2 regions of the Terasakiella sp. SH-1 genome follow, and region 2 is predicted to be linked to the other one. Evidence: predicted binding sites of a transcription regulator. Region 2 holds the regulator's gene; the other holds the start of a gene.

Evidence for each region. Region 2 encodes HrcA, which represses chaperone genes, less so after heat shock. Its sites were predicted from a motif close to GTTAGCACTCNCCNNNGGNGAGTGCTAAC; they were not measured.
Region 1: the regulator HrcA is predicted to act here: its motif matches at 9,978-10,006, upstream of groES (co-chaperone GroES).

The regions. Positions count from the first base shown of each region.
Region 1 is NZ_CP038255.1:3,647,481-3,663,609, forward strand. It holds gene E4K71_RS17205 (M23 family metallopeptidase) at 1-270, opposite strand, end outside; gene xseA (exodeoxyribonuclease VII large subunit) at 270-1,817, opposite strand; gene purD (phosphoribosylamine--glycine ligase) at 1,875-3,155, shown strand; gene E4K71_RS17220 (hypothetical protein) at 3,323-4,294, opposite strand; gene E4K71_RS17225 (EAL domain-containing protein) at 4,465-6,651, shown strand; gene E4K71_RS17230 (glycosyltransferase family 2 protein) at 6,725-7,462, shown strand; gene E4K71_RS17235 (VTT domain-containing protein) at 7,459-8,178, shown strand; gene E4K71_RS17240 (glycosyltransferase family 39 protein) at 8,263-9,894, shown strand; gene groES (co-chaperone GroES) at 10,056-10,346, shown strand; gene groL (chaperonin GroEL) at 10,405-12,054, shown strand; gene E4K71_RS17255 (SDR family oxidoreductase) at 12,258-13,016, shown strand; gene E4K71_RS17260 (HAMP domain-containing methyl-accepting chemotaxis protein) at 13,033-14,982, opposite strand; gene E4K71_RS17265 (rhodanese-like domain-containing protein) at 15,084-15,512, opposite strand; gene thrC (threonine synthase) at 15,723-16,129, shown strand, end outside.
Region 2 is NZ_CP038255.1:3,031,115-3,047,243, forward strand. It holds gene E4K71_RS14290 (glycosyltransferase family 9 protein) at 1-899, opposite strand, end outside; gene E4K71_RS14295 (NAD-glutamate dehydrogenase) at 1,127-5,983, shown strand; gene E4K71_RS14300 (GNAT family N-acetyltransferase) at 6,040-6,534, shown strand; gene grpE (nucleotide exchange factor GrpE) at 6,619-7,344, opposite strand; gene hrcA (heat-inducible transcriptional repressor HrcA) at 7,366-8,403, opposite strand; gene E4K71_RS14315 (transporter substrate-binding domain-containing protein) at 8,436-9,224, opposite strand; gene E4K71_RS14320 (DUF3126 family protein) at 9,386-9,601, shown strand; gene rph (ribonuclease PH) at 9,601-10,323, shown strand; gene rdgB (RdgB/HAM1 family non-canonical purine NTP pyrophosphatase) at 10,330-10,941, shown strand; gene E4K71_RS14335 (DUF924 family protein) at 10,962-11,528, shown strand; gene E4K71_RS14340 (invasion associated locus B family protein) at 11,614-12,111, opposite strand; gene E4K71_RS14345 (outer membrane beta-barrel protein) at 12,223-12,903, opposite strand; gene E4K71_RS14350 (VOC family protein) at 12,996-13,367, opposite strand; gene E4K71_RS14355 (alpha/beta fold hydrolase) at 13,430-14,071, shown strand; gene E4K71_RS14360 (LysE family translocator) at 14,068-14,703, shown strand; gene rquA (rhodoquinone biosynthesis methyltransferase RquA) at 14,690-15,400, opposite strand; gene gcvA (transcriptional regulator GcvA) at 15,404-16,129, opposite strand, start outside.

The sequences.
Region 1 (16,129 bases), 620 kb from region 2:
GGTTTCATCAGCTTGCGTGCCATCGGGATAGGTGATCATCAAGTGGCTTGAGCTGCCATGATCTCGTCCAAAGCCAAGAAGGAAGAGACCGTCTTTGGATACTTTGACATCCTTGGCATCCAGCGTGACGATACTGCCCGGTGTGACTGTCCCGTAAATCAGCCCGCCCTGTTTAAAATGCCCGTTCAGGGAATAAGTGCCTGCATGGGCAAAGGAAGAAGCGAGAAGCAGCAAGGGGCCTGCAAAAATAGAAATCCATAGGTTCTTCATCAAAACAAACTTCCTTGTTCTGGTGCGGGTGCTTTTTTGGGTTTTGGTTTGGCTTTGGGCTTTGGGGCGGGTTGAGGTGTTGGCGGGGCACTCGGGGTGATGCCTTCACCATTGACCAGCACATCCAGTTTATCATCCCCGCCAAACTGGATGGATAGCTCATCCCCGCTGGTGAGACCGCTAGAGGATGTTATTGCCTTGCCCTCTTTGTCACTGACCAGGGCAAAGCCACGATCCAGCACACTTTTGTAAGAATAACTTTCCAACAAGGCCGATAGGCTGTTCAGTTTCTGGCCTGCACGATCCAGGGAATCATCGACGGCCTTGCGTCGCACCAGGGCTGATGTGCGATCATACTGGCTTTGGCGTTTCTGGATAAAGGATTGATAGCCCGACATCAGCGCTTGTGTGCGCCCTAACAAGCGTTCCTGTGCATTCTGGATTTGCTGTTGCGGCTGGGGGATTTTTGCAGCCAGTTGTTCCACGCGCATGCCATGGCGTTGTAACAGGTTGTCCATGGAATTACTCAGTCGTTCCACCCGGTCATCCAGTCGCTGGGTCATATCATCGACCAGGCGTTGGGGGTTGGGGATGGCGCGCGCCGCACTTGTGACGCGCATGGTGCGTTCATCAAGGGTTCGGTTAATGGCATTTTCCAGCCGTGCGCCATCATCCATCACCTGGGCATAGAGTTCCCGGCGCACCGGAACGGCCATTTCCGCCGCTGCTGTGGGGGTGGGGGCACGTCGGTCTGAGGCATAATCAATCAAGGTTGTGTCGGTTTCGTGCCCCACAGCCGAGATCAGCGGAATGTCACTTTCAGCGGCTGCACGCACTACAATTTCTTCATTAAAGGACCAGAGGTCTTCCAGTGAGCCGCCACCACGCGCCACAATCAAAAGGTCAGGGCGTGGGATGTTGTTTGATCCGTCCAAGGCGTTAAACCCGCGAATGGCCGCAGCGACCTGATCAGCGGCCCCTTTTCCTTGTACCAGACAAGGCCACAGAAGCACATGGCGGGGAAAACGATCATTGAGGCGATGCATAATATCGCGGATCACCGCACCCGTAGGTGAGGTCACAATACCGATGGTTTGGGGCAAAAAGGGGATCGGTTTTTTACGTTCCGGCTGAAACAATCCTTCGCTCGCCAGCTTGCGTTTCAGGTCTTCCAACAGTTTGAGCAACGCGCCCTCGCCTGCCAGTTCCATAGACTCAATAACAAGCTGATATTTGGATCGGCCGGGATAGGTTGTCAGGCGTCCCTTACAGACGACTTCCATACCATCTTGGGGGCGCAGGTCGAGCTTGGCCGCTACCCCTTTCCAGCAGACCGCATCCATCACGGCATTTTCATCTTTCAGTGCCAGATAAAGGTGGCCGGAAGCCGCACGTTTAAAGCCGGAGATTTCCCCGCGCACACGTACCAAAGAAAAGGCATCTTCCACAGTGCGTTTCAAGGCACCGGAAAGTTCGGAAACACTAAGGACAGGCTGGTTATGTTGCGCCGGGCTGTCGAATGCATCTGCAAAAGGGTTGTCAGTCATGGGGGGTAATATGGTACAAGTGCCCCAACTTGTGAACATTTAAATATGGAAGATATCATGAAAGTACTCGTTGTTGGTTCCGGTGGTCGTGAACATGCGTTGTGTTGGGCGATTGCCAAGTCTGCAAAACTGTCCAAACTTTATTGCGCACCGGGCAATGCGGGTATTGCGGATGTGGCTGAATGTGTCGCTGTGGGTGCAGAAGATGTAGACGCCGTAGTAAGCTTTGCCAAAGAAAACGCCATTGATCTGGTTGTTGTTGGCCCCGAAGCGCCGTTGGTTCTCGGCATGGTGGACAAGCTGGAAGAAGCAGGCATCAAGGCATTTGGTCCCAGTGCGGCAGCTTCTGTGCTGGAAGGGTCCAAAGGCTTTATGAAAGACATGTGTGCCAAGGCCGGTGTGCCGACAGCAGGTTATGGTCGTTTCACCGATGCAGCCAAGGCGAAAGAATTTATCCGTGAAAATGGCGCACCGATCGTGGTGAAAACCGACGGTTTGGCTGCTGGTAAAGGCGTGATCATCTGTCAAAGTGTTGAAGAGGCTGAAAAAGCCGTGGATGATATGATGGGCGATAAAATCTTCGGTGATGCGGGTAATGAGATCGTCATCGAAGATTTCCTGCGCGGTGAAGAATGTTCTTTCTTTGCTCTGGTGGATGGCGAACGTGCCTTGCCACTGGCCGCAGCGCAAGATCACAAGGCGGCTTATGATGGCGATCGTGGTCCGAACACAGGGGGCATGGGTGCGTATTCTCCGGCCCCGATTGCGTCCCCAGAAATCTGTGATAAGATCATGGAAACGGCGATTAATCCGCTCATTAAGACGATGGCCGATGAAGGTTGCCCTTACAAAGGTGTGCTGTTCTGTGGCCTGATGGTGGAAGATGGCGTGCCGACCGTTCTGGAATATAACATCCGTTTTGGTGATCCAGAGTGTCAGGTGCTGATGATGCGCTGGAAGTCTGATGTGCTGGAAGCATTGGATGCCGCTGCTGAAGGACGTCTGGATGACATCACACTGGAATGGCATGATGAAACAGCCATGGTTGTTGTGATGGCGGCAGAAGGGTATCCGGGTTCTTACGAAAAAGGCACCGAGATTAAAAATCTGGCTGAAGCCAATGGGGTTGAAAATGCCTTTGTTTTCCATGCAGGGACAAAAGCTGAGGACGATAAGGTTCTAGCCACCGGTGGTCGTGTGTTGGGTGTAACAGGCCGTGGCACAAGCGTGAGCGAAGCTCAAGCGACAACTTATAAGGCTGTGGATGCCATTGACTGGCCGAAAGGTTTTTGCCGTCGTGATATCGGCTGGCGTGCGGTTGAGCGCGAAAAATCTTAAAGCTCTTTATATAATTTCGGCTTCTGCATTTAATGATGCAGAAGCCGAGAAAAAGAGAACAACTCGGCAAAGGGTTGTAGAAGGGGGGAAGGATACCGACATGTTCACCCCTATAGTGTATCTATATTTCTCTTTTGTATGCAAATCACACTTCTGTGAAGTTGCAGCTATTCAATAAATTTGGTTTGACGGGGTAGGCTGTCTAATAATTGGGGGGCGGTTTCTTGCAGGCTTTTTCTATTGGCAATTAAAAGGTTGTCTTCGCTATAGACCACAGGCAGGCGATAAAGGGGCGTGCCCGTTTCGATATCTATCACCTGTTTGGCAAGGCGTTTGCCGATATTGGCATAATTGGGGCTTAAACCAAGTCCGATCCCATGTTCGACATATTTATTGAAAGAGCCGATGGACAGGATATTGGCCTTACGGGTCAGCTTGCCAAGTTTTTCAGCTTGGGAGATAAGAAAGCTGTCGAGGGGGAAAAACAGCAGGTCATATTCTTTATGGCGTCTAAGAGCAGCACCAATTTGATTGCTGATGGTTTCCGGTTCCGGGCGGATACGAATGGGGAAAATATCAGCCCCATACTCGCGGGCAACCTGTTGCATGGCCGGGATGATTTCCCGGCTTTGGGGTTCAAACAGGTTAAAGGGAACGGCAATTTTCTTGGCCTGGAGCATTGGCAGGAAAATTTCCAGGACAGAACTATCGAGAACACTGGGGCGTCCAAGCAAAAGCTTTTCCTGATTGGTTTGGCGGTTGAGATGGGCATCCAGTAAGATGCTGGTATTGCCAAAGGCAATCAGAACCCCTTTAAAGGCTGTATTTTTAAGTTCCTCTCTGATTTTCAGGCAATTGCGTGAACCAAAACAGAGAATGTAATCCATATCCATTAAAGAGGCACGCCAGATAGAGCGTAAAGTCGAAACGGTCCGACGCAGTTTTTGCTCACTATTGACCACATAGAACATACTATCAGGGCGCTGCTTTTTGATTTCAGCGATAAAAGCTTGATCAAAAGGGGTCTCACCACGCCAAAGCATAACGCCAATAGACAGGGGTCTGTTATTGGCCGTTGCAGAAACACTATAAAGGCCGATAACAAAACATATCAAAGTTGTTAAAAGTATATTTTTCATGGTGAGGTGTGTGCTTAAGATTGTGCGTGGCCTATAATCACAGGTTTCCGAGGCGAGGTCAAAGTTAAATTACGTAACGTCAACTCACATGCCTGTGATGGGTTGTGACGTGCGTTTTGCTCTCTACATGTGTACAGTCTAATGAAGCGAGGAATAAGCGGGATAGGGTTATGGCGTTTTTCAGCCTGTTTTCGCCACAGCGTATTTGGGACACATTGGTGCATTGTCGATTGTGTCGTCAAGTCACTGGGGCGGTTTTTATTGCTATTGTGCTGGTCGAAGGTGCGATTTTGATTTTTTCGGTCAATAATTTTGAACGTGACCGTCTGTTGGAAATTGAACGTGAAGGCTTTGCGGTTGTACGCGCCTGGCTGGAAATCAGTGGTGACAGTCCTGTGACCTTAAACAAAATGGCCCCGATGATTGGGGGCGGTTCGGTCCTTTTATCAGCTCAGGTCACAGATGAAGAGGGCAAGGAAGTGGCTTATTTATCCCAAAATTCCATTTTGGCACCCGCGCAGGAAACTTTTCAAGCGAGCTGGAGCCCAAGTGAACTTGGTTATCCCTATTGGGTGAGTGCGCGGTTGGATAAAACAGAAATTCCCGCTCAGGTCACGGCCTTTATCTGGCGGATTATCGGCTTGGTTTTGTTGATTTCCTTTTTTGTGACGATTGTCACCATGGCGATTTTGGAACGTTTGATGCTGCACCCTATTCGCCAGATGCACGCCCGTATGGGGGAGGCCGGTCTGGATTTGGCCCATCCGGAAAACCATCAGGTGACAGACAGGCGCAATGATGAACTGGGTGATATGGCCGGGGCCTATAACCAATTGTTGGGGCGTTTGTCTAAGGCATTTGCGGAAATCCGTACCCAGCAGGAAAATTTACAGCATCATAATACCCAGCTGGAAAGTGATGTGGCCGAACGGACCAAAGAGCTGAATTTGGTGGTGCATGATTTGCGCCGCGAAGCTGTGGAACGTGAACGTGCCGAAAAAGCTCTTGATGCATCAAAGAGTGAGCTATCGTCTGAACACCTTAAGAAACTGGCGTATACGGACACGTTGACCGGGCTGGCAAACCGGGACCTGTTTATGGATCGCTGTAATCAGGTTTTGCGCCAGATGAAACGTCAGGATGTCAAAGCGGCTGTGCATTTGATTGATCTGGATGGGTTTCATGCGATCAATCAGACGTATGGCTCTCAAGGGGGCGATACGGTTTTACAAACGGTGGCTGATCGCCTTGGAGCTTTGGTGCGCGAATCTGATACATTGGCACGATTAAGTGCCGATGAATTTGCTGTGGTTCAGTTTGATATTCAGGATAGTGATGATGCCTCTGTCTTTGCCCAACGCATCACGGAACGCATTCGAGAAGCGATTGACTGGCAAGATGAGGAAATCGACATCAGTTGTTCCATTGGCATTACGCTTCTTGGTTCAGAAGATACATCGGCGGAAGATGTGCTTCATCATGTGGCTTTGGCGCGAGGTCGGGCCAAGGAAGACCAAGGGGCCAGTTATCATTTTTACGCAGAAGAAATGAACCGTCAGGCGTTGGAACGCCAAGATATTGAAAGAGATTTGAAAAAGGCCCTGCAACGAGACGAATTGGTGCTGTTTTATCAGCCCAAACTGGATGTGCGAAATAAACACGTATCGGGCATGGAGGCTTTGGTGCGCTGGAACCATCCTGAACGCGGTCTATTGGGGCCGGGCTTTTTCATTCCTGTGGCAGAACGTAGCCCCTTAATTATAGCCATTGGCGAGTGGGTGCTTCGTGAAGCCTGCAGGCAAGCCCAGCGTTGGCAAGGTGAAGGCATGGGAAAATTGAAAGTCGCGGTGAATGTGTCAGCCGTTCAACTGGCGGAAAGTTGCATGGTCACGACTGTTCGCCAAGTGTTGTTGGAAACGGGATTAGCACCCCATCTTTTAGAATTGGAAATTACCGAAAGTGCGGTGATGGAAAATGTGGAAGACACCATCACCGTGTTGGAAGAATTGCGTGGCCTTGGGGTGTCTTTATCCATTGATGATTTTGGCACAGGTTATTCCAGCCTGAATTACCTGAAACGTTTCCCGGTCAAGCGGATTAAGATTGATAAGGCTTTTGTGGATGAGATTGTTGATGAAACCAGCGAAGGGGTCATTGCGCGTGCCGTTGTCACCATGGGCCATAGCTTTGGCATGGAAATCACAGCCGAAGGGGTGGAAGAAGAGTTTCAACATCAGTTTTTATCAAATTTGGGATGCGATGAAATTCAGGGCTATCTCTTTGCCAAACCGATGGCCGCAGTTGATTTTGAAGATTTTGTAAAAGCACAGGCAAAAGACGCAGGCTCCGCCCAGTAAGCGCTGGACAAAACCAGTGAAAAGGCCATAATGCGCGGCGATTCTATTGCTCTTTCTGTCAGGCTGGATTCCAATGACATCATCCCCAGAACTCTCTGTGATTGTGCCCGTTAAAAACGAAGCAGAAAACATCCAGCCTTTGGTTGGTGAAATTATGGCTGCACTTGAGGGGCGAATTGAGTATGAAATCGTCTATGTGGATGATGGCAGTGATGATGACACGCCTGCTCGCCTGAAAGATATGCAAAAAATTACCGACAAATTGCAGGTGGTGACGCATAAAAAATCCTGTGGTCAAAGCACAGCGGTGCGCACAGGGGTTCAACATGCCAAGGGCCGTGTGGTCGCCACACTGGATGGGGATGGGCAGAACGATCCGGCTGATATTCCAGCTCTTTATGATGAATTGATCAAGGAAGATCAGCAGGACTTACTGTTGATGGCCGGTTGGCGTGCCAAGCGTCACGACAGTGCTTTCAAACTGTGGCAGTCACGCAATGCGAATAAAATCCGGGCTAAATTGCTGGGTGATAATACACCGGATACAGGCTGTGGCTTGAAGGTCCTGACCCGAACAGCCTTTCTGGATTTGCCTTACTTCAATCATATGCATCGTTTTTTGCCTGCTTTGATGATCCGCCGGGGCGGTCAGGTGAAATCGGTTGTGGTGAACCATCGTGCGCGGGAACGTGGCACATCCAAGTATGGTATGTGGAACCGCCTGTGGGTTGGTATCGTCGATATCATGGGGGTGATGTGGCTGCAATCACGCGGCAAGGTGCCGGAAATCATTCCTCAGGATAAAGCATGAATTTTAAGGTCTTCATAAAGGGCCTTTTGTTTCTCTGTGCCTTGGCAGGTGGGGCATATCTGCTTTCCCAAGGGATGGATGAAAGCTGGATTGATACATATGTGCGCGATCAGGGCTTAAAAGGTTGGATTGTCTTTATCAGTCTGGGGGGCCTGTTGGCTGCGGTCGGTTTTCCCCGTCAAATTCTCTCCTTTATGGGGGGGTATGCCTTTGGGGTGGTCAAGGGCACGACCATTGCGGTCTTGGCAACGGTGGCAGGCTGTATCCTGACCTTTACCTTTGCGCGTTTCTTGGGACGCAGTTTCGTACAACGTAAATTTCCGCGCAAGATCAAACGTATTGATGACTTTCTGTCCGATAACCCTTTCTCTATGACTTTGCTGATCCGTTTGTTACCAGCGGGCAGCAACGTGGCAACCAATGCGGCTGCCGGGGTATCCGGAGTAAATCCACTTCCTTTTGTGGTGGGGTCCATGGTTGGGTATATCCCCCAGTCGCTGGTTTTTGCGCTGGCAGGTAGCGGGATTGAATTGAACCCACAATGGTCGATTGCCTTAAGTGTGATTCTTTTCATTGTTTCCGGCATTTTGGGCGTGTATCTCTATCGTCGCTATCGTCATGGCAAAACACTGGGACGTGATATTGAAACCGCGCTCAGTGGGGATGAACAAAAAGCTGAGGCGATTGTATCTGAGAGTGACGGAAAGTCTTTATAACCGTCATTCCCAACTTGATTGGGAAACCAGCATAACCTAATACTGGACCCCTTCTTTTGCGTGGATGACGAAAAAGAGCAAATAATGCTGCAAAAATACTGGTCCCCTATCACCTTTACCCTTCTTTGGATCGTGCTGGTTGCGACAGCCATTTACACACGTCCGGCTTTGCCTGTGGATGAAACGCGCTATTTGGCGGTGGCGTGGGAAATGTGGTTGCGTGGTGATTACATCGTGCCTCATCTCAATGGAGAGACTTACAGCCATAAGCCACCTTTGTTATTTTGGCTGATGAACTTGGGGTGGGCGATCTTTGGGGTGAATGACTGGTGGCCACCTATGGTCGCCCCGCTTTTTGCGCTGGCTTGTTTGTTTTTGACTCGTGCCATGGCCCAAAAGCTATGGCCGGAAGAAAAGTTGATTGCCGATTTATCACCGATTATTTTGCTTGGCGCTGTTTTCTGGACCATTTTCACTACCGTGACCATGTTCGATATGCTGGTGGCCGCCTGTACCTTATGGGGGCTGTTGGGGCTGTTGATGGTCTGGCGCGATGGCGATTCCAAGGGATGGTGGCACTTGGCATTGGCGATTGGTTTTGGGGTGCTGGCTAAGGGACCAGTGATTTTGCTGCAAATCCTGCCCATTGCTTTGTTGTTGCCGCTGTGGGATGTGGAACGGCGCATTGAAAATCGCAAAAAATGGTATCGCAATATTCTCTTGTCTGTTTTGGGCGGGGCGGTGATTGGTCTATCTTGGGCCATTCCGGCCGGCATCATGGGCGGGGAAGAATATCGCAATGCAATTTTTTGGGGGCAAACCGCAGGGCGCGTGGTGAAATCTTTTGCTCATGCCCGTCCATGGTGGTGGTATTTGGCTGTGATCGGTCCGTTGCTTCTGCCTTGGGTGATCTGGCCGACTTTGTGGAAAGCGGCCTGGGCAGGAGGTAAAAAGCTGTTGGCGGAAAGTCAGGTGCGTTTTTGCCTCTTGTGGTTTATCCCGATTTTTATCGCTTTTTCCCTGATCAGCGGTAAGCAGCTCCATTATTTACTGCCCATCTTCCCGGCCTTTGCCTTTGTCTTGGCGCGTTTGCTGGTAAAAGAAGAGATTGCGGTAAGTCGTGTCGATCGCTTGCTGCCTGCGGGCTTTGTGATTGTGCTGGGGCTTGCGGTGATGACTGCACCGCATCTGGGCCTGAGAAAATTCCCGGACTGGGCGACAGACCTACCGACGGCTTGGTTTATCTTGCCGATTGGGTTGGCGCTTTATGTGATTGTCCGCCCGTTGAAAACTCAATGTGGGGCTATTCTTAGTCTCACAAGCATGATGACAGGATTGGTCGTCGCGATACATATGCTGTTTGCGCCGTATTTGGGCTCGGCTTTTAATTTACGTGGCTTGTCTGTTGAGCTGAAGAAAATGCAGGATGCAGGCTATGACGTGGCCTTTGTTGCGAAATATCACGGGACTTTTCAATATTTGGGCCGCCTTGAAAAGCCGATTGCTGAACTGTCTACAGAGCGAGGCCATCCTATGATGGAATGGTTGCACGCCCATCCCCGCAGCAAAGTCATTACCCTGTGGAAACAGCCTGCGCCGGATCATCCGGCGGTGGACTATGTGCAAAATTTCCGGGGGAACAATATGATTGTCTTTGATGTGGCAAAACTCAAAGGCGATTATGACTTGCTCAACCGTCGTGGCAAATTAAAATAGCCTTTCCATGCTGCAATGCAGCAACGATTTATAAGAAAATTCCGATTCACCGCTTGACAGTTTCAGGGGTTGAACTTAACTCTGTTAGCACTCGAACCCAACGAGTGCTAACGCATGACTCGTTTGGGTCATTACTTTGGTGATATCACGGAGTTGAAACCATGAAATTTCGTCCTCTGCATGACCGTGTTCTGGTCAAGCGCTTAGAGCAAGAAACAAAAACTGCTGGCGGCATTATCTTGCCGGAAGCTGCACAAGAAAAACCGTCTGAAGGTGAAGTTGTTGCAGTTGGTAAAGGTGTACGCGGCGACAACGGTGAATTCGTTGCTCTGGACGTACAAGCGGGCGACCGCGTTCTGTTCGGCAAATGGTCCGGTACAGAAGTTAAGGTTGACGGCGAAGAGCTGTTGATCATGAAAGAATCTGACATCATGGGTGTGGTTGAAGCCTAAGCGCTTGCCCATTCACCTGTTTTATTTATTGACTGCTTAACATAAGGGTCTAGCTACAATGGCTAAAGAAATTAAATTCGGCACAGAAGCACGTGCTAAAATGCTCGAAGGTGTTGACCTTCTGGCGAACGCTGTAAAAGTAACACTCGGTCCAAAGGGTCGTAACGTTGTTCTCGATAAATCTTTTGGCGCTCCGCGTGTAACGAAAGACGGTGTGTCTGTCGCCAAAGAAATCGATCTGGAAGACAAGTTCCAGAACATGGGTGCACAAATGATCAAGGAAGTTGCATCCAAAACAGCTGATCTGGCTGGTGATGGTACAACAACTGCGACTGTTCTGGCACAAGCCATCGTTCGCGAAGGGACAAAAGCGGTTGCTGCGGGCATGAACCCGATGGATCTGAAGCGCGGCATCGACACAGCTGTTTCTGCTGTTGTTGCAGACGTTAAAGGCCGTTCCAAGCCGGTTGCAACAAACGAAGAAATCGCGCAAGTGGGTACAATCTCTGCAAACGGTGAAACAACTGTTGGTCAACTGATCGCTGATGCGATGGCAAAAGTTGGTAACGAAGGTGTGATCACTGTTGAAGAAGCAAAAGGTCTGGATACAGAGCTGGACGTTGTTGAAGGTATGCAGTTTGACCGTGGTTACACGTCTCCGTACTTCGTAACAAACTCTGAAAAAATGATTGCAGAGCTGGACAACCCGTACATTCTGGTTAACGAAGGCAAACTGACTTCCCTGCAACCGATCCTGCACCTGCTGGAAGGCGCTGTTCAGTCTTCTCGTCCGCTGTTGATCATTGCAGAAGATATTGAAGGTGAAGCACTGGCAACACTGGTTGTGAACAAACTGCGTGGTGGCCTGAAAGTTGCTGCTGTTAAGGCACCGGGCTTTGGTGATCGTCGTAAAGCAATGCTGCAAGACATCTCTATCCTGACAAACGGTCAGCTGGTTTCTGAAGAACTCGGCGTTAAGCTTGAGAATGTGACACTGGACATGCTGGGTACAGCGAAGTCTGTTGTGATCACCAAAGAAGAAACAACAATCGTGGAAGGTGCGGGCGACAAAGACGAGATCGTTGCACGTTGTAACCAGATCAAGGCACAGGTTGAAGAAACAACTTCTGACTACGATCGTGAAAAACTGCAAGAGCGTCTGGCGAAACTGGCTGGCGGTGTTGCTGTCATCAAGGTTGGCGGTGCAACTGAAGTCGAAGTGAAAGAACGCAAAGACCGCGTTGACGATGCGCTGCACGCAACACGCGCTGCTGTTGAAGAAGGCATCATCTCCGGTGGTGGTACAGCGCTTCTGTACGCTGTGAACGCACTGGAAGGTCTGGAAGGCGACAATGCTGACCAGAAAGTTGGTGTGGACATCATCCGTCGTGCGCTGCAAGCACCGATCCGTCAGATCGCTGAAAACGCTGGTCACGATGGTGCGGTTGTTGCGGGCAAGCTGCTGGAAGGCACAGATCCGAAAACTGGTTTCAACGCACAGACTGGTGAATACACTGATCTGGTGGCTGCTGGTGTTATCGACCCGGTTAAAGTTGTTCGTACAGCCCTGCAAGATGCAGCATCTGTTGCTGGCCTGCTGATCACAACTGAAGCGATGGTTGCAGACAAGCCGGAACCAGCTGGCGCTGCGGCTCCTGCAATGCCTGACATGGGCGGCATGGGCGGTATGGGTGGCATGGGCTTCTAAGCCAACCCCTCATATAGCTGCTAAAGCTTTTAAAAGGGTCGCATTCTTGGTGGTGCGGCCTTTTTTTATTTATGTAAGACCAGACGTGCTGCCCAATCGAGTTAGGAATGAGGATCAGGCAAATTTTCATTTGCTCCGCTTTGGCACCTCTGATATAAAATTTACAATGTTTACGTTAACGTAAAGGTAAAGGATTTAGAGTGATGAATGTACAGGGTTTAGCTGCGATTGTGACAGGGGCTGCTTCTGGTTTGGGGGAGGCAACGGCTCGTAAATTGGCTGCGCAAGGAGCCAAGGTGGCGATTTTTGATATGAATATGGAAGCCGCGCAAAAAGTTGCTGATGAAATTGGCGGGATTGCGGTTGAATGTAATGTCGCTGATGCCGCCAGTGCTGAGGCCGCGTTTGCTACGGCACGTGAGGCCCATGGGCCGGCGCGTATTGTTGTTTCCTGCGCCGGGATTGCACCTGCATCCAAGATCGTTGGGCGTAATGGTGCCCATGATCTTGATCTCTTTTCCAAAGTTATCAATGTGAATTTGATCGGTACATTCAATATGACCCGTCTGGCCTGTGCTGAAATGCTGGACCAAGATCCGGTGAATGGTGAAGAGCGCGGCGTGGTGATTAATACGGCTTCAATTGCTTTTGCTGACGGCCAAATTGGACAGGCGGCTTATGCGGCCTCAAAAGGCGGTGTGGCCTCTTTAACCTTGCCGGTTGCGCGTGAAATGGCGCCTAAGGGGATTCGGGTCATGACCATTGCACCGGGGATTATGGCAACTCCGATGTTATTGGGAATGCCGGATGAGGTACAAGATGCATTGAACAAGTCTGTTCCTTATGGCCGCATGGGTAAACCCGAAGAGTTTGCCGACTTGGTTAACCACATTGCTGAAAATGCTTATTTATCCGGTGAAGTCATCCGCATGGATGGTGCCTTGCGGATGGCCCCGAAATAAGTCTTCTTCGCCTTTGTTACTGGCGCATGCCACTTAAAAAGACATTCAATGCAGTCTGCAGATTGCCTGATTCCAGTTGTAATTGTTCAACTGCTTTTTGGGCCTGCGAGGCTGCGGTGCCTGACTGATGGGTGGCATGTCCCATTTCACCGACGATCTGATTAACTTCGACTGTATCGGTTGCGGCTTGCTGCATGCTGGCGGAGATTTCATCTGTGGCGGAAGATTGTTGTTGGATGGAAGCTGCAATAGAGTTCGCAATTTCCTGAACTTCTGCAACAACAGTTGAAATTTCCTGAATGGCCTGAACAGAATTTTCCGTGGCGCTTTGAACCGCATTGATCTGATTGGTGATTTCATCTGTGGCACGGGAGGTTTGATTGGCAAGGTTCTTGACCTCACTGGCAACCACGGCAAAGCCTTTCCCGGCTTCGCCTGCGCGTGCCGCTTCAATTGTAGCGTTCAGGGCGAGCAGGTTGGTTTGTTCTGCAATACCGGTAATTAAATCCGTCACTTCACTGATACGTACAACAGTTTGCTGCAGGCTGGAAACCCTGTCTTGAGCCTCATCCGATGTGGTTGATGCCCGGTTTACAACCATGTTGGAACGTTCAACCAAAGACGCAATTTCAATGTTGGATGCCGATAGTTCTTCAACAGCGGCAGCAGTGGCGTTAACGGCTTGGGTAGTGTGTTCTGATTTTTGAGAGACAACACCACTGGCTTCGTTGGCCTGAGTGGAGGTGGAGCTGACCTGTGCGGCAATCTCTTCAAGGTCGGAGGCTGTTGTTTTTACAATTTGTGCCGCATTACCGACATTTTGTTCCAGCTCATTTGCCAATTTTTCAATACTGGCTTTACGTTCTTCTTCGGCTTTTGCTTTTTGTGTTTCTTGTTCTTGCTGCAAAGTGCGCCGGTCTGTTTCATTGGTCCGGAAAATTTCAAGGGAGTGGCCCAGTCGCCCAATTTCATCGGCACGCTCACTGTAGGGAATAGGCGTGTCCAGATGACCATTGGACATTTCATTTGCCGCCAATGTCAGTTTTTCAATCGGTGTAATCGCACGTGATTTCAGCGCCAAAATGATCAGACCACACATAATGACCAATGCCGTGGCCAGCAAGGTCAGGGAACGCATAAGAGTTGACTGGGAATTATCCAATGTATCCTGAACATTTTTTGACAGTTCAAAATTGCCGATTGAACTGCCGTTAAGATCAAGGATTGGCAGCTTCATGGAAACAAGGGCAGTCTTGCTGTCGAGCTGGATTTCTTCTTTGGCATTGCGCGTGATTTCGATATTGGCTGTTTCAAGCGAGCCAATGTTTTGAATGGCTTTTAAAGTCGGCGTCAATGTAGCGTCAATGCGCACAAGATATTGCAGCACACGCCCGCGTGCCTTGCGGCTGTATTTTGTAACGGGGAAATAGCGAGATAACACAACGTCATTATTGACAACGAAAAAGCCTTCAAGCGGTTCTGCGGTTTTACCTTTTTTCAGGTACCCGGCAATGGCTTTGGTGACTTCCGGTGAATCGCAGCTGCTGCCTAGTTTGACATTGGTGTTATCGACAGGTTCGACGAATTTAACCGTCAGGCTTTGACCATCGCAATAGACCAGATGTTTCATATTGCCGCCAAAGCGTTGGTTGAGATTGTTAAAGGTGGGTTTGGCATGTGAATCTGAAAAATCAATGGGATCAAATTCTTTGGCCATAAAGTTTTTGGTTGCCCCTTTGTCGCGTGCAATCAAATCAAGGCCCATTTCACCCATTAAATTCAAGCGGGATTCTACATCCAGCGACAGGACTGTTTCATAGGATTTTCGGTTCTTTTCCAGGTTTTCCATTAAGGAATCATTGTTCCAACTGCTTTGTTGCCATCCCAACCCAAGGACAACAAAAACAGAAAGGGCAATAACAGGTAAGACAGTTTGCCCAGCCAATGTGTTTTTCAGAAAAGACATGAATAAAACCCCATTATAAAACAGTGTAGTTATGAACAAAACGGGAAGGCCGATCATATGCTGATCAACCTTCCAATAAAACGTTTTGCCTGATTTTATGATTATTCCACTGGAAGACCGGCAGCTTCCCAAGCAGGAATGCCATCACGGAAGTAGAACAGGTTTGAGAAACCCCATGCTTTGGCTTTTACGCAGCTGTTTGCGCTACGTGGGCAAGATGGGCCATTGCAATAGAAAACAATTTTGGTGGTTTTATCGCCACCGACAGCTTCACTGAGGCTGGCTTCTGTCATGTTGGTTGATTTGCCTTTGATGTCGAGATGAACCGCACCTGGGATGTGAGCACGATCAAAATCAGACTTTTTACGCGGATCAACAAATACGACAGCATCATCGTTAAACAGCTCTTCAGCCTTTGCAACATCTACAGTTACGGCGCCCTCTACTGTCATTGGCGCTTCTGCTGCAAGAGCAGGAGCTGCGAATAACGTAAAAGTTGCAATAAATAGCGTTGAAATAACTCGTTTCATTTTAAACCCCTAGTAAATTACCGTCTTGGTGTGTAATTTTTGATTGTATGAGTAAGAACGCATCTTCGCAAGCGACGATTCGGTATTACGTAATATTACGTAGTTTTAAGGCTTGAAAGAGGGGGAAACCTATCATTTCGTATATGGCTTGGACTCTCTTGCAAACCGTGCTAAACAGCGAAAAAGTTTTTGTCTTTAAAGAGGTTCAAGGTGCAATACGTTTCCACACGCGGCAAAGCGCCCGCACTGTCATTTGATGATGTTTTATTGACGGGTTTGGCTCGTGATGGCGGGCTTTATTTGCCTGAAAGCTGGCCGCAATTCAGCGCTGATGAAATTCGTGAAATGCGTGGTTTGTCGTATGCCGATATGGCGGTGCGTGTGATGTATCCGTTTGTGGAAGGTTCCATTCCGCATGATGATTTCAATGAACTGGTTCAGGATGCTTATAAGGATTTTGGTCATCCGTCTGTTGCGCCACTTAAACAGCTCGACAGTGACCAGTGGGTGATGGAACTGTTCCATGGCCCGACCTTGGCCTTTAAAGATTATGCCCTGCAACTGCTCGGTCGTCTGTTTGATTATGTGCTGAAAAAACGTGGTGAGAAAGTCACCAT
Region 2 (16,129 bases):
GACAGACTGTCCATCAGGCTATCGGTTTTCTTATGATCGAAGTTTTCGTCAAACAGGTCAAGGAATGGAGTGGCGGTACGCACCACCGCGCAATTTTTCCCCCACGGGCCATAGAGTTTTTCCTGCGTGGGACCAAATAGGCCAAGTGTGGGTATTTGTGCTGCCACAGCCATATGCATCAAGCCGCTGTCATTACCAATATAAAAATCACAACGTTTCAAACAGGCATAAACAACAGGCAGGCTATATTCCCCGATCAAGTCGGTTTTTTGGTTTTCTGGTAAACCGTCAATCAGGGCCTGGGCCTGTTCACGTTCTGAAATATGACCAAACAGCGCCACCTTGGCCCCCTGAAATGGTGCCCCCTCAGATGTTAAGCGCTGTACCAGTTCCAAAAAGTTTTCTGCCCGCCACGTTTTACCCCGCCAATTAGCCGTTGGGCCAATGGCAAGAAGTTTCCCCTCAGGCGTCCCAATTAGATCATCTGCGACTTGCTCATGTTCCTCAGTCGTCCATAACACCGGACCGCGTGGTTCTGACAATTTCAGTAAATCAGAAAACAGTTGAACGCGATGCTTGCTTTTATCATCACGCAATAAATGCGTCCCGCGCAAGGTCGGGAATAAATAGGTAATCGGGCCGTTGCGCAGATCAATCACCCTGTGCCACCAGGTCAGGCCGCATTCTTTCCACAGGTCCACCCAATGCATGGATCGTTTCTTTTTCGTCATCACAATGACACGTTCAACCTGCGGGGTTGCCTCAAATAAAGGGGCCGCGACTGGGCCGCAAGCAATGGTAAAACGCGCCTGAGGGTGGGCGTCAATCAAATGCTGCAACAAACCCGTTGAAAGTACTGCATCGCCGATACGTGTGGAGGTAATGAAGAGGATTCTCACGATGAAAGCCCATAGATAAAGAATACCCCTGTTTTAATCGTCAAACGGGTCGCTGTAAAGATTTTGCCTTTCCCAATTGCTGCGAATCGGGAAATCTTCATAATAAATCAATAAAATCCACCTATCCTCTTGTAAATTGGCGATTTTTACCTAGCCTATAAAGATAGGGGAAAAATCCTCACATGTTTAACGACCCGAAAAAACGGGCGAGAACAGGGATAAATGGGATGAACAAGACGCTTTCAAAGTCAGAACAACAAAAAGCGGACCTGATTGAAAAGGTCGCCACGTTGATTAATGATCGGCTCAATCCAGAAGATGCCTTTGACGCTGCCAAATTTACCAGACAGTTCTTTGCCAAAGTCCCCCCTCATGACCTGATCGGGCGTGATGAAGAAGAAATTTACGGTTCCGTTCTCGCATTTTGGCGTTTTGCCAGCCACCGTCAAGCTGATGAACGACTGGTGCGGGTCTATAACCCCAATCTGGAAGAACATGGCTGGCAAACAGACCATACCGTCATTGAAATCTGTGTTGCAGACCGTCCCTTCCTTGTGGATTCCATCACATCGGCTCTGGCAGAACATGACATGACCATCTACCTGACCATTCATCCGGTCATGGAATTATGTCGCACTCTGGACGGTAAAATGCTGGCAACCTGCACAGCCGATGAAATGAAGGCTTGTGAGAAAAGCTGCTCAAAAGAATCCTTTATGCTGTTTCTGGTCAATCGCCATTCAGATCAAAAGCAGCTTCAGACCATCCACGATTCCTTGCGCCACTGCCTGACAGAAGGTGATGCTGCCGTGCGGGACTGGCGCGACATGCGCCAACTGGCCCAGGACACAGTTAATGAACTGAAAAAGAAACAACCCAAACCCAAATCAGAAGAAGCCTGCGAAACCTGTGACTTCCTGCAATGGGTCCATGATGATCATTTCACCTTTCTGGGCAGTTGTGATTTCGAGATTTCAGGCAAAACGGTTATCCCGTCCATGGATAGCGCTTTGGGCATCTTGTCCAACCCACAATCAGACATTCTGGATGAAATCAGTCAGCTCGCCACCAGCCCCGCCTCTGAAAAAGGGAAATTCACCGAAGGCCCTTATTCCATCATGCTGGTGAAAACGTCGCATAAATCCATCATTCACCGCCCGGTCTATATGGATGTGATTTGCGTGAAACGCTATGGCGCCAAGGGTAAAGTCATTGGTCAACGGGTGTTTGTCGGCCTGTTTACGTCCATTGCCTATAGCCGGGCACCTCATGATATTCCACTCATGCGCATGAAATTCAATCATGTGATGGAAAAAGCAAATTTTGAACCCTCCAGCCATAACCGCAAGGCGCTTGCCCATATCATCGACACCTTCCCACGCGATGAACTTTTCCAGATTTCAGAAGAATCGCTTTATGAAATCTGCATGGGGATTCTTCATTTACAAGAACGCCAGCGCGTCGCCCTGTTTGTGCGTCATGATGACTTCCAGCGCTTTGCCTCCTGCCAAATTTTCATTCCCCGCGACAGCATGACAACAGAACTGCGCCATGTCATGCAGGATATTCTGGAACGGGCCTTTAATGGCGAAGTCATGGCATTTTATACCCAGATCGGTGATGCCCCACTGGCCCGGCTGCATGTGCTGGTGTCTACACCGGATAAACGCAAAAGATCGGTTGATATTTTCGAAGTCGAAATGCAATTGATTGAAGCGGCCCGCAACTGGATTGACCAGCTGCGCAACCAGCTTGTCACCAGCCACGGTGAAGAAAAAGGTCTGGAGCAGTTCCGCCGTTATGCCAATGCCTTTCCCGCAGGCTATATTGAAAGCCATAATGCCGCCGTTGCCGTCTCAGACATTGCCAAGCTTGATGACGTACTGGACACAGGAGAGCTGCAACTCAGCCTCTATCGTCCGATTGAAGCCTCAGAAAATGTGGTGCGCTTTAAGCTCTATCACCCTCAAAAAGCCGTGCCCCTTTCCCATGTTCTGCCTATGTTGGAAAATATGGGACTACAGGTTTTAGACGAACACCCCTATCCGGTTAAGCCCAATCACGATGACATCAATATCATTATGATCCATGATTTTGGGTTGGAAACTGCCAGTGGTGAAGGCGTTGACCTGTCTGCTATTCGCAAAAGTTTTCAGGAATCTTTCCGCCATGTCTGGAATGGGACAGTGGAAAATGATGGCTTTAACCGTCTCGTCATTCAGGCCGGGATTGAGCCTTGGCCGGTGATGTTGCTGCGCGCCCTCTGTAAGTATCTACGCCAAGCCAATATTCCGTTTTCTCAAACCTATATGCAACGCGCTTTGGCCTATAACCCCCAAGTCACTCGCTTGCTGGTCAATCTTTTCTATGAAAAATTTGATCCCACAGCTGCCAATGATGCGAAAAAAATTGGAAAAATCCGGGAAGAAATTCTCGATATTCTCGATACCGTCCAAAATGCCGATGAAGACCGGATTTTGCGCCGTTTCCTCAATATTATTGATTGCACGCTTCGTACCAACTATTTCCAGAAAGACCGCACCACAGGCGAAACAAAACCCTATGTCTCTTTCAAATTCAATTCCACTGAAATTGAAGACCTGCCCCTGCCCCGTCCCTGGCGTGAGATTTTTGTCTATAGCCCGCGGATTGAAGGGGTCCATTTGCGCGGTGGCCCGGTTGCACGTGGGGGCTTGCGATGGTCAGATCGCCGTGAAGATTTCCGCACTGAAATTCTTGGTCTGGTGAAAGCCCAGCAAGTCAAAAATGCCGTCATTGTCCCGGTTGGTTCCAAAGGTGGCTTTGTCGTCAAACAGCCCCCAAGCGAAGGCGGGCGTGATGCTTTCTTAAATGAAGGTATTCAATGTTACATCACCTTTATTCGCGGCCTGCTGGATTTAACCGATAATTACATCAGTGGCAAAGTCATCCCGCCGCAACAGGTTGTGCGTCATGATGAAGATGACCCCTATCTGGTGGTTGCAGCTGATAAGGGGACAGCCACTTTTTCAGACATTGCCAATCGTGTTTCCGAAGAATACGGCCATTGGCTGGGGGATGCCTTTGCCTCTGGCGGGTCGGTGGGCTATGACCATAAGAAAATGGGCATTACAGCCAAAGGCGCATGGGAATCGGTGAAACGCCATTTCCGCGAAATCGGCAAAGATATCCAAAATGACGATTTTACCGCCGTCGGGGTTGGCGATATGGGCGGGGATGTGTTCGGTAACGGCATGTTGCTTTCCAAACATACCCGTCTGGTTGCCGCCTTTAACCACCTTCATATTTTCATTGACCCAAACCCGGATGCCGCATCCTCGTGGGAAGAACGCAAACGCCTGTTTGATGAGGTAAAAGGATGGGGTCATTATGATACGTCCCTAATTTCCAAAGGGGGAGGCATTTTTGAACGTTCTGCCAAACAGATTGCCATCACGCCTGAAATTCGAAAAGCCCTGAGCCTGCCCAATGGTACAAAGTCCCTATCCCCCAATAAATTGATCAAGGCAATCTTGAAGTCAGAGGTTGAACTCTTGTGGTTTGGCGGGATCGGGACCTATATCAAGGAAACCCATGAAACCGATGCCGATACAGGGGATCGGGGGAATGACGCGGTACGCATCAATGCAACCGAGCTGCGCTGCCAAATCATTGGCGAAGGGGCAAACCTTGGCTGTACCCAAAAGGGCCGGATTGAGTTTGCCCTGCATCATGGGCGCAACAATACCGATGCGATTGATAATTCTGCTGGCGTGGATTGTTCCGACCATGAAGTCAATATCAAAATCTTGCTCAATCAGGTTGTGGCTGATGGCGATATGACCATGAAACAGCGCAATAAATTACTGGAAGAAATGACACCGGAAGTCTCTGATCTGGTTTTGCGTGACAATTATCTGCAAAGTCAGGCCATCACCTTGATCCATGAACGGGCCACAGACATTTTAGACCAACAGGCCCGCTTGATGAAATATCTGGAACGTCAGGGCCGTTTGGATCGGGATGTGGAAGTTCTGCCCAATGATGAGGTTCTGGCCGAACGTCAAGCTGCCAAACGGGGGCTGACCCGTCCGGAAATTTCTGTCCTGATGCCTTATGCCAAAATCTGGCTTTATGACCAGCTGCTGGCATCCAGCTTGCCCGATGACCCGCGCCTGGAAGAGGACCTGATCCGTTATTTCCCAACGGCCTTGCAAAGCAAATTCAAAGGGCAGATTAAAAACCATATGCTGCGTCGTGAAATTATTGCGACTCATATTACCAACTCTTTGATTAACCGGGTTGGTGGTGTTTTTGTCACCCAGACGATGGAAAACACCAATGCCACCCCCGATGACATTGCCAAAGCCTATCTGGTGACACGCGATTCGTTTGGCTTGCGTGAAACCTGGGCTGAGATCGAAGCTCTGGATAATAAGATCCCGGCACAGGAACAGGCCCGTATGTTGTTACAAGTCAACCGCCTGATTGATCGTGGCACCAAATGGTTCCTGCGCAATTGCGAACAACCCCTTGATATTGGCAAAACGGTCGAAGCCTTTTCTGACGGGTTGCAGCAATTAGGCGATCGCCTTGAAGAGGTTCTGCCGGAAAATGTGCTGAAAGGTCATTTGGAACAAGCCCAGACCTTTATCGACAATGGCGTGCCTGAACAACTGGCGAAAAGTGTTGCGGGCAAAGTCGTGCTGGTCTCTGGCTGTGATATCGTTGGCATTGCCCATTCACGCAAAATGGATGTGGTCGATGTCTCTAAAATCTATTTTGCCGTTGGGGCGCGTTTTGATCTGGGCTGGATGCGGGCAACAGGTGAACAGCTCGGGCTGAAAAACCACTGGCAAAAACTGGCTGTTGGGGCCTTAATCGAAGACCTTTACACCTATCAGTCCACCCTGACCTACGCTGCCATTGATGAATGTAAATCAGGCTGTGACCCCATCGTTGGTCTGGACCAATGGATTGAAAAAAACCAGACTGTGGTGGATCAAACTGACCAGATGCTGGCAGAAATGAAAACCACCCCCGGTGTCGATTTTGCCATGCTGACCGTTGCGGCCAAACAGCTGCGCGATATGATTTCAGGCTAAAAGAAAAAGCCTCACGGCCTTCCATAACAACGTCCATGAACTTATGGAGGATTGTTATGGAAATCGTGCGGGCCCGTCTTGAAGATGCAAAACAGCTGGTAGAGCTACATACCACCTTGTCACAACAACACCCTTTCGTCCCAACGATTGTGGAAACTATGGAATTGCGACAGGAATGGATGGATTATTATCTGCGTGAAAATCGTGAGTATCACGAGGTCATCCTGGCCAAAGAAAAAGACCAGATCATCGGCAATATCTGGATTGGTCATATGGATGACACCGAACGCGCCCATCACGGCGGATTTGGCATCGCCATTTTGAAAGAACACCTCAATCAAAAGATCGGCACCGCCCTGCTGGAAAAGGCCGAAGAATGGGCACATAAAAAGCAACTTCGCAAAATCAGGGCAAAAGTTGTGAATGATAACCTTGGTGCTGTTTTCTTCTTTCTGAAACGCGGCTTTCAATTTGAAGGAACTAAACGGGAAAGTTATGCTTATGAAGGCACCTTCCATGATGAATATATTTTGGCAAAAGATTTAACCTGATGACACAGAAAAAGCCCCTGCACAATGTACGGGGGCTTTCTTGTCACCAAGTTTCCCAATCAAGTTGGGAATGACAAAGTAAAATTAAGTTTCCTGATTGAGCTGCTCACCAGAATCAGCCCCTGCTTTTTCATAAGCATCCGTTGCAGCGGCGGCTTCTTCGGCAGGTTTGTCTTCAGCAGTATTTTCTTCACTACCCGCTTCATATTTCGGACCACCTTTGGTCACGCCGACCATGGCTGGGCGCAACAGACGATCATGGATGACATAGCCATCCTGCATGACCTGCCCAACAATCCCGGCTGGCTGGCTTGGGTCCTGAATTTCAAACATGGCCTGGTGCAGATTGTGGTCAAAGGGCTGACCCGCAGCTTCAATACGTTTGATACCCGCCTTGTTAAAGGCGTTTTGCAACTCACGCTCCGTCATTTCAACACCTTTGATCACATCGGTGTCTTTCATATCATCTGGGGCACTGTCCATAGCGCGGCGCAGGTTATCAGCCACAGAAACCATTTCACGGGCAAAGTTCGTCACACCGTATTTCAACGCATCCTGTTTTTCACGTTCAGCCCGGCGGCGCACATTTTGTTCATCAGCAACAGCGCGCATCCATTTGCTTTTCATTTCTTCCAGTTCAGCTTCCAGCTCCCCCACACGATCACCAGATTTTTTATCATCTGCAAACCCTTGTGCGTCTGCTTGCAGGGTTTCTTCTGCCTCTGTGGGAGCAGCTTGTGCTTCTGTCGCCGTTTCAGGAGCTGCGTTTTGTGTTTCTTCAGGAGTTGCCTGTGTATTTTCGCCTGACATGTCGTCTTCTCTTTAACTCGGTTAACCAATCAATCGGCCGATCACCTTGGAGGTATAATCGACCATGGGAATAATGCGCGCATAGTTGATCCGGGTAGGCCCGATCACGCCAATTGCGCCGACGATTTTCTGATGACCGTCATGAAATGGGGCCACCACCATAGAACAGCCGGACACATTAAACAACGGATTGTCCGAGCCGATAAAAATTTGCACACCTTGCGCGTTATCTGCAAGGCGCAGAAGCTTTAGCAAAGTTTCCTTCGTTTCCAAAGCCTCAAATAACGAACGGATACGTTCCAGATCCCCAATGGCAGAAATATCATCCAGCAAATGGGCCTGTCCACGCACAATTAAGGAACCTGAATCCTCGCCGCCACCGGCCCATTGGGCCAACCCTGCGGCAACCACCTTGTTAGTCAGCTCATCCAGCTGGGTCTTATGGGTTTGAAGTTCCTGATTAATTTCATCCGCACCGCCAGAAACCGTCTTGCCCACCAGCTTGGCACCCAGATAATTACTGGCCTGAACCAGCGCACTGGCCGGAATATCGGGCGGAGTTTCAATCACCCGGTTTTCCACCAACCCGTTTTCCATCACCATAATCACCAGCGTGCGCCCTGGTGAAAGATTGACAAATTCGATATGTTTTAAAGGCGAATCCGCCTTGGGCGCAAAGACAAGGGAAGCACAGCCCGACAGGCCGGAGATCATGCCCGAAGCCTCATTCATCACATCGTCAAAACGCCGTCCCTTGGCCGCACATTCCACATCAATGGCTTGGCGATCATTTTCTGACAGATCACCGATTTCCATCACCCCGTCGATAAACAGGCGCAAACCTTCTTCCGTTGGCATACGTCCCGCCGAGGTATGGGGCGAATGGAGCAAGCCCATATCTTCCAGATCAGCCATCACATTGCGAATAGAGGCCGGTGACAAGGAATTTTCCAACAGCTTGGACACCGTGCGCGAGCCCACAGGTTCCCCGGTTGCCATATAGGCATCAACAATGCGGCGAAAGATATCGCGCGATCTCTCATTCAAATTACTTAACATGAAAACGAATTTAGTTCGCCATCAGCGATGCGTCAATTCTTCACCTTCGTTTGGGCAAATTGCGACCAGCGTTTCACATATTGCTGCAACAAGGCAACCGCTTCCCCACTGGCGATCATTTCCTGATAGCGACGCGACACATAGGGCAGAAACATGTTACAGGGCGACCCTTTGGTAAAGCCGCTGTGAATAACGCCTTCATTAATATTTTGCGCCAACGCGACCACCTGATCACCTTCCTTGATCGTGGCAAAATGTGCCAGACCGACGTAACGCCCGTGGATAAAATAATCAATTCGCCCATTGATCAGTTTTTTGACATTACTGGCCGTCGAAAAGCCATCTTCCAGTTCCAGATATTTCCGGGCAAAGCTATCAAATGGTTCTCCATATCGGTCCCCGGCATTTTTGCCCCCTCGTTTAGGCAACAGGTCCTTCCATTGGGTATAATCAAACGGACGGGTCACTTTGACAAAGACAGCAAAAGGGTTGGGGAAAATCGGGGACGTGGTGTAGTTGAGAAACTTGCTGCGTTCTTCTGTTTTTTTCAAGGCAAGAACCATATCCACATGATTGGCCTGGGCATTTGCCAGCACCCGTTTCCAAGGGCCTTCATAGCGGGCTTCAACCTCGACCCCCAATTCTTTGAAAATCTTTTCAGTCAACGCTACACTGGCCCCAACGATTTTACCGTCTTCATGCCAATGATAGGGGGGGTATTCCGGATGGGCCGTCACAACAACCTTGGTACAATCATGGGCCCGCGCAGGCACAACCATGCCCAACAGCAGAAAGAAAAAAACAGCCAGTTGTCTTTTCATGCATACCCCATCATTAGTGGAAGAAACTATAGCATAAAAAACGCGATTTTCCTCCCTTGAAATTCCATTCTGGAAAATTCACACGCTTAACTGTTGTCCAATGCCAGACCCCTATGGTACACCCGAAGAAACTCAACTTTTCGCATAATGGAACCCACCTCATGATCACGATGGAAGAAATCCAAAAAGTTACAACGCATCTGCGCAAAACCTTCGGCAATGACAAGATTCGTATCCAGCCGCCCAAAAAGCCGGAACACCCGGTTGAAGTCTATATTCTGGATGAATTTATCGGCGTTTTACACCGTGATGAAGACGAAGGCGAAGTGTCTTATGATCTGAATATTTCCATCATCGAAGAAGATTTGATCGACTAATGACACGACCATCAGGGCGCGCAGCCGATCAATTGCGTGAAATCAGCTTTGAGATGGGTTTCTCCAAATATGCCGAAGGCTCCTGTCTGATCAAATTTGGCGACACCCACGTGCTATGTACAGCCACAGTGGAAGAAAAAGTTCCCGGCTGGATGCGCGGCAGTGGCGAAGGCTGGGTCACAGCGGAATATGGCATGTTGCCCCGTTCCACCCACGGCCGTATGCGCCGCGAAGCTTCCAGTGGTAAACAATCTGGTCGCACGCAGGAAATTCAACGCTTGATCGGGCGTTCTTTACGTGCGGTTTGTGATTTGAAAGCCATGGGCGAAATTCAGGTCCGTGTGGATTGCGATGTCATTCAGGCTGATGGCGGCACCCGTACAGCTTCCATCACCGGGGCCTATGTCGCCATGTATGCGGCTTTTCAAAAAATGCTTGAAGAAGGCAAGCTGGAAACCATTCCACTTTCTTCTGAAGTTGCAGCCATTTCCTGTGGTATTTTTGAAGGAACACCTGTGCTTGATCTGGATTATGATGAAGACAGCTCCGCCCAGGCCGATGCCAATTTTGTGCTAACCGGCAAAGAAGGCATTGTGGAAATTCAAGGCACCGCCGAAGAAGACCCGTTCAGCCAAGATGAATTTATGCAGTTGCTCAGCCTTGCACAAAAAGGGGTGAGTGAACTGGTTGTCAAACAACGTGAAGCTTTAGGTCTGGAGTAATCATCCATGCGCAAACTGGAAGCCGGAAAACTTGTGATTGCCAGCCATAATGCGGGCAAGGTTCGTGAAATTCAGGACTTGCTTGCCCCCTTTGGCATGGAAGTCATTTCCGCAGGTGATTTAAACCTGCCTGAACCGGATGAAACCGGGGAAACGTTCATTGAAAATTCCCTGATTAAATCCGTGGCGGCGGCCAAAGCTTCCGGTCTTCCTGCACTGGCTGATGATTCCGGTCTCAGTGTGACGATTTTGGGTGGAGCACCCGGCATTTATTCCGCCCGTTGGGCTGGCCCGCGCAAAGATTTTGATCGCGCCCAAAAGAAAGTCGCCGATGCGGTGGCTGAATATGACACGATTGAACAAAAGGCGGATCGTTCAGCCGCCTTTATCTGTGCGCTGTCCATTGCCTGGCCTGATGGTCACACCGAAGCATTTGAAGGGCGCGTTGACGGTGAAATGGTCTGGCCAGCACGTGGGGAGAAAGGGTTTGGGTATGACCCGACTTTCAAGCCTGCGGGTTACGACATCACATTTGCTGAAATGGACCCGCAAGCCAAACATCAAATCAGCCACCGTGCTGATGCTTTCAAACAATTGGTTGAAGCTTGTTTTTCTTAAACTACAAAAGGGCCTGAGCTATGAGTGTTGAGATCAATCACATCCTGAAATTCTGGTTTGGGAGCCTGAACCCGGCTGAAATGCTGAGCCACCGTGAAGAATGGTGGATGAAAAACGAAGAATTCGATAAACAGATCGAAGAACAATTTTCAGAAATCTACGAACAGGCCGCCCTGCAAAAACTGGAAAACTGGAAAAGCTCACCTCTGGGCTGTGTTGCCCTTGTCATCTTGCTGGATCAATTTCCGCGCAATATGTTTCGCAACAGCTTCAAAGCCTTTGCCACCGATACACTGGCGCGCAATGTCACCCACCATGCGGTGCAAATGGGATTTGATCAGGTCCTGCCCATGGGGCCACGCCTGTTTCTTTACATGCCCTTAGAACATAGTGAAAGCCGTCAGGAACAAAAAGCCAGTGTCGAGCTAATCAGCCGTTTGGGTGATGATAACTATACCGACTATGCCATCAAGCACCAGCTCGTCATCGACAAGTTCGGCCGTTTTCCCCATCGCAATAAAATTTTGGGCCGTGACAGCACGGATGAGGAAATCACCTTCCTCAACCAACCTGGTTCCCGGTTTTAAGTGACAAACCTTCATCCTCGCGCAGGTGAAGGCTCTATCTCATGGAAAAAGATCCCCGATCAAAGTCGGGGATGACATGTGTTCGTTACTTGGAACACGCCTTGCGCATGGCCTTATAGGCAGCAGAAATCCCTTTCAGGGAATAGGTATCAGTCGTATTGGTCCCGCGTGTTGACACGCCCTTGACTGTCATGGTTGACCCCGCCCGCATCATTTTGACCAAGGCCATATCGTCTTTGGCCTCATAGGTCCAGCCTGTTTCCCCAGAACCAAACAGCTTGAAGCTTCGTTTCCCAACACTGACACGCAGGTCTTTCTTCTTTTTCAAGGGATAGCCCTGGTGAAAGCTCACCACATCCTTGAAGCCTTCATTTCTGCGCAACGTAACCAATACATAGATTTCACTGCGCTTTTTCTTATGGCTCGCCTTGGTCGGAACAGAGGCAATATAGCACACATTTGCCTTTTTCTTCTTATCGGCAAATACGTCCCAATCGCCATGGGGACCTAAAAACTCAAAACCAGCCGCACCTGCCCCTGAAGACAGGACCAGTGCTGTTATAAAAGTAAGAATATATGTCATGCGTCTCATAATAGTTTTAGTTCTATCAGAAGAGTTTTAACAAATGATGAAATGAAAAAGCCCCTGCAAGATTTCTCTTACAGGGGCTTTAAAAATCAAAATCCTATAGGATTAGAAGCTATAAGACAAACCAACCTTCAGATTGGTAATTCTCAGCTTACTATCGCTCTGATAATTATTGTAATCTGCAATGTTCTTATCAGTGGCGTAGATCGTATGTGAGCCTTCCCCGAAGATAGAGATATTATCCGTCAAACGGTAGCTTGCCCCCAATGCAAAAAGGCCACCCGTATGTTGCTCCTTTGCATAGCCATCACTAAAAATTACATTATTGCCATTTGCAAACGTGTAATCCACTTTGGCAGTTGCAGCACCAAGGGCTGCATACAGAAAAGTGCTATCTTCAAATGCTGTCACACCGGCCTTTGCCCGTAAAGATGCTGTATATTTAACATCTGTCGTCACGTTATAGCCAGCGCTTCCATTACTTCTATATTGACGCGTTACTTCCTTCCGACCTGTTGAACGGTCATAAACCCCTTCAAGCCCAACAATAACACCATTAGAAAGCTGTGTGTTGTAGCCAATAGAAGCGCTATAAGCCATATCGCTGGAGTTCGCATCCGTAGAATATCTGCTAGACCCTGCATTGGCATTATATTCTTGCAGCAAGTTGCTGTCTTTTTGAACACCAACAGCTACGCTTACATAAGGTCCGACAAAAGGACCATCAGCCAACGCTGCTGTTGAAACACTCATCAAAGCCGCAGCCATTAAAGAAATTTTTTTCACGTCTACCCCTTAGTACACAAAAATTAAAACCAAATTTTGCCTGTTATATACCATCCATATAAACAGGATGTAAACAGACTGCTTTTTTTTACCTAATTCTGCGCAGGATATTGGATCAGAGTAAATACATTATTGGCCGGGTCGCGAAAATGCACCATGGCCCCGCCCCAATCTTCCATCTCTGGCTTACTTTCAAATTTCACCCCTTTGGACTTTAGCTCCTTATAAGTGGCCTGAATATCGTCAACCGCAAAAGAAACCCCTGTGAAACGCCCTGCCATGCCCGCAGCATCGGCATCACTTAAGTCCAGCTCTTCCAAAATCAGTTTGGTCCCTGCCAAATCATAAACACACACACCTTCGCCTTCAAACCCAATGGTAAAGCCCAGCGCTTTAACGAAGAAGTTCTTGGTTTCTTCAAAATCACCGGAAAAAATTCGAATTGCATCAATTGCGTTCAGCATGACTTGCGTACCCTCTCAATTAAGTCCATATAGTTTCATACTGTATCAAAGGGAAAAACACCATGGACTATCTTTATAGCGGACCGGAAAATTCTGACATCACCTTTGTCTATGCCCATGGCGCAGGCGCACATATGGACAGCACCTTTATGGAACGCTTTGCCCAAGGTTTGGGAGAACAGGGGATCCGCGTGGTGCGATTTGAATTTCCCTACATGCAGAAACGCCGCGAAACGGGTAAAAAACGCCCACCGGATCGCACACCCAAGCTGCTTACCGCCTGGCGCGAAGTCATTGCCGATTTAGGGGGGGCGCAAAATCTTTTTATTGGTGGCAAGTCTTTGGGTGGACGCATGGCAACCATGATTGCGCAAGAACTGGAAGTCGAAGAAACCCCGGTACGTGGTGTACTGGTTACAGGCTACCCTTTCCACCCGCTGGGTAAATCGGAAAAAGAATATCTGCGCGTAGAACATCTGATGGAAATGAAAACCCCCACCCTGATTTGCCAAGGTGCGCGTGACAGTTTTGGCTGGTGGGATGAGGTTGTGACCTACAACCTGCCTGAAACCATTGACTTTCACTGGGCCGATGACGGGGACCATGACCTCAAACCCCGCGTTCTGTCCGGGCGTACCATGAAAGAAAATCAAAACGAAGCCATTGACGCCATGGCCGCATGGATGAAGGCCAAAACCACATGATTGTGGATAGCGCCACCCTCATTGCCTATGCCCTGACGGCAGGCGCGATTGTGTTATCGCCGGGCCCTGATACCGTTCTGATTTTGCGCTATGCTCTAAATTCCGGGCGCAGCGTTGGGCTGGCCACCGTCTTTGGCGTTCAAATCGGATTGATCGGTCATACGCTGCTGGCGATTTTCGGTATCTCCATGATCATTGCCAACAGCCCCATTGCCTTTAAACTGGTTGCTATTGCCGGGTCCGCCTATCTTGCCTGGATCGGCATTCAGGGCTTTCGCGGGACCACCTTAAAATTTGATGGGGACGGCCCCAGCATCACCTGGAAAAAGGCCATGATTGATGCCATGGTCTGTAATCTGCTCAATCCCAAGGTCATCATCCTGTTCTTGGCCCTGTTGCCCAACTTCGTTGACCCGGCCAAAGGGCAAGTCCCCTTGCAGCTGGTCATTTTATCGCTGGTCCTTGTTGTTCTCAATGTCACATGGCAGGCACCATTGGCCTTTGCCGCTGATGCTATTCGCGGCTGGCTATCACGCCCACGCGTGCAAAAAACCGTCAATGCCAGCACAGGCGCTTTCCTGTTATTTTTTGCCGCCATGATGCTGTGGGAACATCTGATTAAAGGATCGTAGCCACCACTTTTTGATAAAGCCCGCCAAACAGGGTTTCCTTATGCCATGAAATCATCATGCCATCAGGGGCAAAGGCATTGATCTCTTTTTCCCACAACCCTTTGGCATAAGGTTCCAGCCAGTCAAAGATGCGACTCATCACCGGTTTGAGCGGGTGAAAAGAAGATGGTTTGTGATAATCGACAAACACCACCTTGCCACCTTTTTTCACTGATGACAGTAAGGCGTGAACAATCTGTGTCTTCACCTCATCAGGGACTTCATGCAGCAAAAAGAAACAGACCACCGTATCATAAGTCCTTTGTTGAACGATCGCTGCATCCCCTAAGGCCACATGCACATGCGACTGGGCACCAACACGCTTTCGGGTCGTTTCAACCTGAATGGGGGCTATATCAATAATATCCAGCTGCCCTGTCGGCCCCACAGCATCGGCCAGATATGTTGAAAAAGGACCATAAACGGCTGCGGCCTGTAAAACCGTTTCCCCGGCTTCAACCTCCATCGTTGCACGTTTGATCAGCCGCCCTGCATTGCCCCATAAAATCAGGGATACCACCGGGCTGGAACTTAAAATTGGAACGGTTTTCGGATTGAGATAAGCCCAGCTGTAGGTCTGTTGCAAATAGGTTGGCAAGCTGTGCGACGATACTTCTGCCTCATCCTTTTCCTTTTGCTCTTTGCCAACAAGCCCCATTATTCACCCTTCTCCTTTCATGGCCGCTTCTTCCAGTACCCACTGGCGAAACAGCGACACTTTGGGCACATCACCGCGTCCTTGCGGATAACTGAGATAATAGCCATCATGTTGATCCGGTAAATCCGGGGCAGCAAAAGGAATGATCAAGCGCCCACGATCCAGCTCATCCTGTACGGCTGTTTTACCTTCCAAAGCCACCCCCAACCCATTAATCGCGGCATCAATGGCAAGGGTGGCCCGATTAAAATGCAAGCCCTTGGCCGGCTTAATCCCTCGTACTCCGGCGTTTTCCAGCCACATGGCCCAAGTCACCAGACGGGCTTCACTATGGATCAGGGTGTGGTGGACCAGATCTTCTGCACAATCCAGTGCCGATTGATACTGGATCAAGGCAGGTGAACAAACAGGCACCATGGTTTCGGGAAACAACATGACTGCCACCTGCCCCGGCCAGTTTCCCCGGCCATACATTAACCCGACATCATAATCCCCATACAGGCTATCGGTTGGGTTCAGCGTGGAATTCACCCGGATATCCACATCCGGGTAACGGTTCACAAAACGATGCAGGCGCGGCATTAACCAGCTTTTGGCAAAAATCGGTGCAGTTGCCACGGTCAGAATATCCCCGGCCCCTTGTGCCATCACAGAGACCACGGCCTCTTCAATTTCATCAAAAGAACGCATCAAGGTCGGCAACAGAACTTGCCCTGCATCACTAAGCAC